DNA from 2 places in the Lysinibacillus sp. GbtcB16 genome. Region 2 is predicted to be linked to the other one. Evidence: riboswitches for the same ligand, from Rfam matches in the RefSeq annotation. Region 2 holds a riboswitch; the other holds the start of a gene.

Region 1 (3,429 bases), 270 kb from region 2:
AGGCGAAACGGCAATGACACATAAGCCATTTGATGATGAGCAGCTTGAACATGTACTGAACAATGCCCCTAAGCTTTCTGACCACCGTTCGAAAGAAGATATATTAAATCGGTTAATGGCAGATGCTCGCTTGCAAGATAATATACACCTTCAAGAAGCTATGCAAGAACCTATAGAAGATGAACCATCTCAACAGGAAGATGCTACCATTAAAAAGCATACGACGAGATCAAAAGTACGTAATATGCAGATTTATATGAGTGTAGCCGCAGTCTTTGTGCTAACAATACTAGTTGGCACAATATTGAAGAACAATCAAGGTGAGCAAAAAGATCAAGCGAGTATGCCTGAAACGGCTCAGTTTTCGACGATGCAAGAGGATTCAGCAGCAAAGGAAGCGGCCACGCAGGATGAAATGCTGGATTCCAAAAGTATTGTTGCGGAACATGAGCGCATTTTATCTTTACGTACATCTGTCTATGAGGAGGATGTAAAAGATGCTGTCGTATTCCGTATTGGTTTGGCAGGGCGTGATGCGGAAAGTGTTCCTATGACGTATGTGATTCCAAATGAACGTGTGGCTACTGATTTTGGAGAAGAGAAGCCTTCTACCTTACGGATATATGAAAAGTATGCTCCTCAAATTGACGAGGAGGCTAAAGGGTTTACAGAGTATCATCCTTATAAAGGTGAGCTGAAGGAAAAGGATGATAAGCTTATCCATGTCTTGCCAAAGGGGAATGACTATGATGTTGCCTCTGCTGCAGTAAATGAATATAAAGGCACAATGGAAGACACATTCTCAGACTCTGAATACACCGAAGTAGAAATCCAAAATGAAGATGGAACCCCGTATGAGTTTTCTCAAGAAGGTGAGCCAAGTCAAGGAATGTCCTTAACGAATGCAAAGCACTATAATTATTACTTGTACCATGATTCCAATGGTGCAGAATATTTATCACCAGATTTCCGTCAATCTTTTGAGACAGTCACAGAGGCACTTACACTGATGAAAAATAAAAATGATGATGTCTATACATCGGTAGTGCCTGAAAATGTAACATACACAGTCACTGAACAAGCGGAAGGTGTAGTTGTGACTTTTGATATTCCGCTTGATTTAACATCTATGGAACCAATACGAGCTACTCAATTAATTGAGGCCATGATGTTAACAGCTGCTAGCTTTAATCAACAGCTCCTTTTAGATAATGTTGTGCAAGAAAGCTGGGAAGGCTTTGATTTAAAGGGTTATTTACCAAAGCCAGTGGGACCGAATAAACAGTTTTTACCATAGTCGAAGGAAGAAAAAACAAGAGAGGCATTCCTGCATGGCGGGAGTGCCTTTTCTATTTATAAAACATAGCAATTTAATCGGATTTTTTTGAGCAGAACTATTTACTTTTACTTCGTAATTCATTATAGTAAAGCTGTAGAATAAAATAATATGATTCATCTTCGGGGCAGGGTGAAAATCCCGACCGGCGGTAATAGAGTCATAAATCGCTAATGAATATATTCATTAGCTCGCTTGATTTATGTTAAACTCTTCAGCCCGCGACCTGTGCGAATTTTCGCATGGCTGACTTGGTGAAATTCCAAGGCCGACAGTTAAAGTCTGGATGGGAGAAGATGGAGGTACGATCGTCATTCATTGTCATGAAATGAACTATGACCGAGCGCTTTTTTTGTATGGTTTATTAAACAGTGCTCAAAAATTAGTTGATGAGGACGCTTATTCGTTATGCCTTTCTCCCTTATGCTTTATTAAACGCATAAGGGTTTTTTTCATGAAACAATTGAAAGATCGTCACCTTTCTTCTTGCGAGATTGAATCAGCAAAGAGGAGAGAGTTTTCTATGAAGAAAAATGTCAAACTTCAATCGTTTATTACGATTGGCATGCTGAGCAGTATTTCATTTTTATTAATGCTTTTTAATTTCCCGATTCCGCCATTCCCAGCATTTTTGGAAGTGGACTTCAGTGATATGCCTGCCTTACTTGCGGCAATCACAATGGGGCCTGTAGCTGGTATTTTAGTAGAATTGTTTAAAAATGTGTTGGATTGGATTTTCTCAGGCACTCCAACAGGCGTTCCTGTAGGGCATATGGCTAATTTTGTAACAGGTATTTTATTCATCTTGCCAGTAAGCTTTATTTTTAATCGCTTTAAAACAATCGCTGGCCTTGTTGGAGGTTTAGCAATGGGAACAATTGTGATGGCAGTAGGAATGAGTGTTTTAAACTATGCTGTATTTTTACCAATGTACACTTACTTCTTAGGAATGGAGCCTGTTGTAGGTGATTCACTTTATAAAATGATTATCGCTGGTATTTTACCATTTAATATTGTCAAAGGGATTTTATTAACGGGTATTATGGCGTTATTATTTACGACGATGCGTAAATGGATTGACCGCCAGCGTTCTATGTATATAACAAAATAAAATGTACTAAGCCTCGAGGGATGAACTCGAGGTTTTTTTTATGGCGGAATGTAGAAAGAAAAATAGAAAAAGGTAACGGGTTGTCAAAATATAACTAGTTCTTTTTTAGTAATACCTAGTCGAAAGCTATATTTTCATGTAAAATTAGAGAAGAGTTTAGAAAGTTAGAGGAGTTTGAAGAGATGAGTGGAAAAAAAGGACAGTGGTCTAGTAAGTTAGGATTTATTTTAGCATCAGCAGGCGCTGCAATTGGACTAGGAGCGATTTGGAAGCTCCCGTATGTAACCGGACAAAGTGGAGGAGGCGCGTTTTTCTTAATCTTTGTATTGTTTACATTATTAATTGGGCTCCCGATGCTATTATCTGAATATATTTTAGGACGAGGTACACAGTCAGAGGCAATCACTGCCTATAAAAAAATTGCTCCTACGAAAAAGGGATGGGCATGGATTGGCCGCATGGGTGTTCTCGGATGTTTTTTATTACTAACATTTTATAGCGTTGTCGGTGGCTGGATTTTTATTTATAGTGGGCTAGGCGTAGCGGGTGCTGTCATTGATCCGGCTATTGATCCTGGAGAACTATTTGGAAAAATAATTGGGACACCTTGGATTACAATTGTAGGTTTGGCTTTGTTTACATTAGCAAACGTACTTGTTATTTCATTAGGTGTCCAAAATGGTATTGAAAAGGCGAATAAATGGATGATGCCATTGCTCTTTATTATGTTCATTGTCCTAGTGATTCGTGCTGTCACATTAGATGGCGCCATGGAAGGGGTAAAATTCTTTTTATGGCCTGATTTCTCAAATATTACCGGAAAAGCCTTATTAGAAGCTTTAGGGCAATCCTTCTTTGGGTTAGCCGTTGGATTTTCTTGTCTTGTTACATATAGTTCCTACCTCAAAAAAGATGTGAGTCTACCGAATTCAGCAGGCTCCGTCGTTATGCTAACGGTACTTGTTTCATTTTTAGCTGGACT
Region 2 (3,429 bases):
TTTCAACATTTTCAAATTCATCATTTGTTCCATTGAAATACTTCTCATCTCCTACTGAGCCTACTCAAATTTAGTACATTTATGAAAACTACGACATGTAATAAATATACTTAGGCATATTTTTCCCATGGACATAAAAATTATTCAAGAAACAAATACTGTGATAACCTATTTAGGATGCTCTTAACCAATCATTTTTTGTAGATTAGCCATCTCAATTGCCGATATCGCGGAATCATAGCCTTTATTACCTGATTTTGTTCCCGCACGCTCAATCGCCTGTTCAATATTTTCTGTTGTAACAATACCGAAAATAACTGGTACATTGGTCGTTAAGGATACATTCGCAATACCTTTTGCCGACTCATTACACACATAGTCATAATGTGTTGTAGAACCACGAATAACAGTCCCTAAACCAATAATGGCATCATATTTCTTTGTCTCTGCTAATTGTTTCGCAATAAAAGGCACTTCAAAAGCTCCTGGCACCCATGCAACATCAATGGATGCTTCATCTACACCGTGTCTTTTTAATCCATCCATTGCACCATCTAATAATTTGCTTGTAATAAACTCATTGAATCGACCTACGACTACCGCAATTTTTAAATCCGTCCCAATTAATTGTGCTTCAAATGTTTGACCCATTTTTTTATATCTCCCTCGTTATTAGTTTGTTGTAAATGATTGACTTCGATAAGCGGCTAACGCCTCAATGGAAATCATTTTTAATCCATGATGTGCTGCATACTTTGTCAACTCATCAAAGCGCATCATGTGACCATCATCTCCCATAATTTCACAAATCACTCCAGCAGGAATACTGTCACAAAGCTTGGCTAAATCAATGCTCGCCTCCGTATGGCCCCTTCGCTCTAAGACACCATTATCCTTTGCGATTAGTGGAAAAATGTGTCCTGGCCGACGAAAATCAGTTTTTTTTGCCTGAGACCCCAACATTTTTTGTATAGTGAATGCACGCTCAAAGGCACTAATTCCCGTTGTTGTGTCCATATGATCGATACTTACGGTAAAGGCTGTTTGATGGTTATCCGTATTATGCTGAACCATTGGGTGCAGATCTAACTGATGTGCTAGCTCCTGCGAAATCGGCGTACAAATTAGCCCTTTGCCATAAGTCGCCATAAAGTTGATCGTTTCCGGAGTAATAAATTCAGCAAGCGCTAGAAGATCCCCCTCATTTTCCCGATCCTCATCATCCACTACGACGATTACTTTACCTTGCTTTAAATCCTCTATGGCATCTTCAATTGCATGTAGCACTATTTTTCATCTCCTCATTATGTGATTTTAAAAACCATGTCGTGCTAAATAATCTCTAGTAATCATTGACTTGCCTTGCCCATTGTTCATTTCGTTTAAAATATATTTACCGACTAAATCTGTTTCAATATTGACGAAAGCGCCCACTTTTTTCATACCTAAAATCGTTTCCTTGTAAGTATGAGGAATCAGTGAAATCGTGACCTGATTCGTTTCAACATGAAAAATTGTTAAGCTTGTGCCATCAATCGTTATGGAGCCCTTCAGAATACAGAAATTTGTTAGTTCCTCAGACAATTCGATATCAATATAAACCGCGTTGGCCATCGGACGTTTTCGTAAAATCTTCCCAACACCATCGACATGACCAGCAACAAAATGGCCCCCAAATCGCCCATTAGCAGACATCGCACGCTCCAAATTAACCGGATCCCCTATTGTTAGCTGATGTAAATTTGTAGCTTTGACGGTTTCAGGCATAACATCCATCGTAAGCTCTTGATCCGTAAAATGAGTCACCGTTAAACAAACACCATTGACCGCTATACTATCCCCTAATCCCACATCTTCAGCAATTTTAGATGATTGAACCGTAATTTTCATACTGTTCTTATCGCTTTGCAAGGCTTTAATAGTGCCAATATCCTCCACAATACCTGTAAACATTTCTTTCACCTGCTTTCACACTGATCTTTCATAGCTTCTATCTGTGGTTTTTGAGTTTTTATCCGTCACTCTTACGTTTCTATCCGTCTCCCTTCTTAAAGCTCATATAAAAAGAAAAACCCCTTTGACAAAGGGGTTTTGGGAGTATAAGACATCAATAAATAAGCCTATTTGGATATACATTTTTTCCATAGACTAGTATCTTATTTGTTCTTCTCCCATCCAGACTATCACTGTCGGTTTTGGATTTGCACCAAATCAGCTTGCGCTCACGGACTTTGAATTGCTTCATCACCGCCGATTGGGAATTTCACCCTACCCCGAAGAACATCTTCTATTCAATTGATTGGCTAAATAAAAAAACTCCCCAACATATTTGCGGGAAGTAGTGTCATAAATGCATAGTTAAATAGACCTTCTAAATTACATTGAATTTAAAAAGCTCGCACTTATACCCTTCTCCCATCCAGACTGTTACTGTCGGTTTTGGATTTGCACCAAATCAGCTTGCGCTCACGGACTTTGAATTGCTTCATCACCGCCGATCGGGAATTTCACCCTACCCCGAAGGATCATTTTATTTAGCTAGTTCTTACGATAACACTATTTAATTATATTATCTATACTTCTGTTTGTAATTTTTTTAAAAAGGGGCCACCTCTTGCTATAGAGGTGGCCCCTAAATCCTTTAATGGCTTATTTTTTGAACATAATCATCATAATTTCCCGAAAAGGCCGTCATCCCAGTTGGTGATAATTCAAGCAATTTATTGGCTAGCTTATTAAGAAAATAACGATCATGAGAAATGTATAATAAGGTGCCATCAAACTGCAATAGCGCCTCCTCCAATACTTCCTTACTAAATAAATCAAGATGATTGGTCGGCTCGTCCATTATAAGTACATTGGCTTTTTGCAAAATAAGCTTTGCTAACGCTACACGTGCTTTTTCCCCACCGCTAAGGGAGGCTATCTTTTTAAATACATCCTCTTTCGTAAATAAAAAATTACCGAGTACTGATCGTATTTTTGCCTCTTCCATTGAAGGGAAAGTACTCCAAACCTCTTGTAATACCGTATTATTAGGATGTAATGTCTCTTGCTCTTGATCATAATAGCCGATTGTCACACCATTTCCCCATGTGATAACGCCACGGTCCGGAGACAATTCATGTAATAACGCCTTCAAAAGCGTTGATTTCCCCACACCATTTGGACCTACTAATGCGACCCGATCGCCTCTATCCAATGAAAACTCAATATCTTGCAATAATATTTTTTTGCTATCTTCTAGCTGATAGGAGAGCACTACATCTTTTACCTTCAACACTTCTTTATGAGATCTCTTATCTGTAGCAAATGTCATTTGTGCGTGTTTTAGATCCTTCTGAGGCTTTTCAAGACGATCTATTCGTTCAAGCTGCTTCCTTTTGTTCTTAGCGCTTTTCGAGGAAGTAGCCATCGTAATATTCCGCT

Evidence for each region. A riboswitch is a leader RNA that binds a small molecule or an ion and turns the genes downstream of it on or off. The one in region 2 is predicted to bind FMN.
Region 1: another riboswitch for FMN. It lies ahead of KVT27_RS03205 (ECF transporter S component); the one in region 2 lies ahead of ribE (riboflavin synthase).

Annotation. Positions count from the first base shown of each region.
Region 1 covers NZ_JAGXJV010000001.1:650,426-653,854, forward strand. Annotated here, with positions in the region: gene sigX (RNA polymerase sigma factor SigX) at 1-17, shown strand, start outside; gene KVT27_RS03200 (RNA polymerase subunit sigma) at 14-1,297, shown strand; FMN riboswitch at 1,451-1,638, shown strand; gene KVT27_RS03205 (ECF transporter S component) at 1,860-2,447, shown strand; gene KVT27_RS03210 (sodium-dependent transporter) at 2,630-3,429, shown strand, end outside.
Region 2 covers NZ_JAGXJV010000001.1:922,647-926,075, reverse strand. Annotated here, with positions in the region: gene KVT27_RS04495 (spore germination protein) at 1-33, opposite strand, end outside; gene ribH (6,7-dimethyl-8-ribityllumazine synthase) at 184-651, opposite strand; partial or broken gene ribB (3,4-dihydroxy-2-butanone-4-phosphate synthase) at 697-1,287, opposite strand; gene ribE (riboflavin synthase) at 1,315-1,953, opposite strand; FMN riboswitch at 2,160-2,285, opposite strand; FMN riboswitch at 2,404-2,529, opposite strand; gene KVT27_RS04475 (ABC-F family ATP-binding cassette domain-containing protein) at 2,642-3,429, opposite strand, start outside.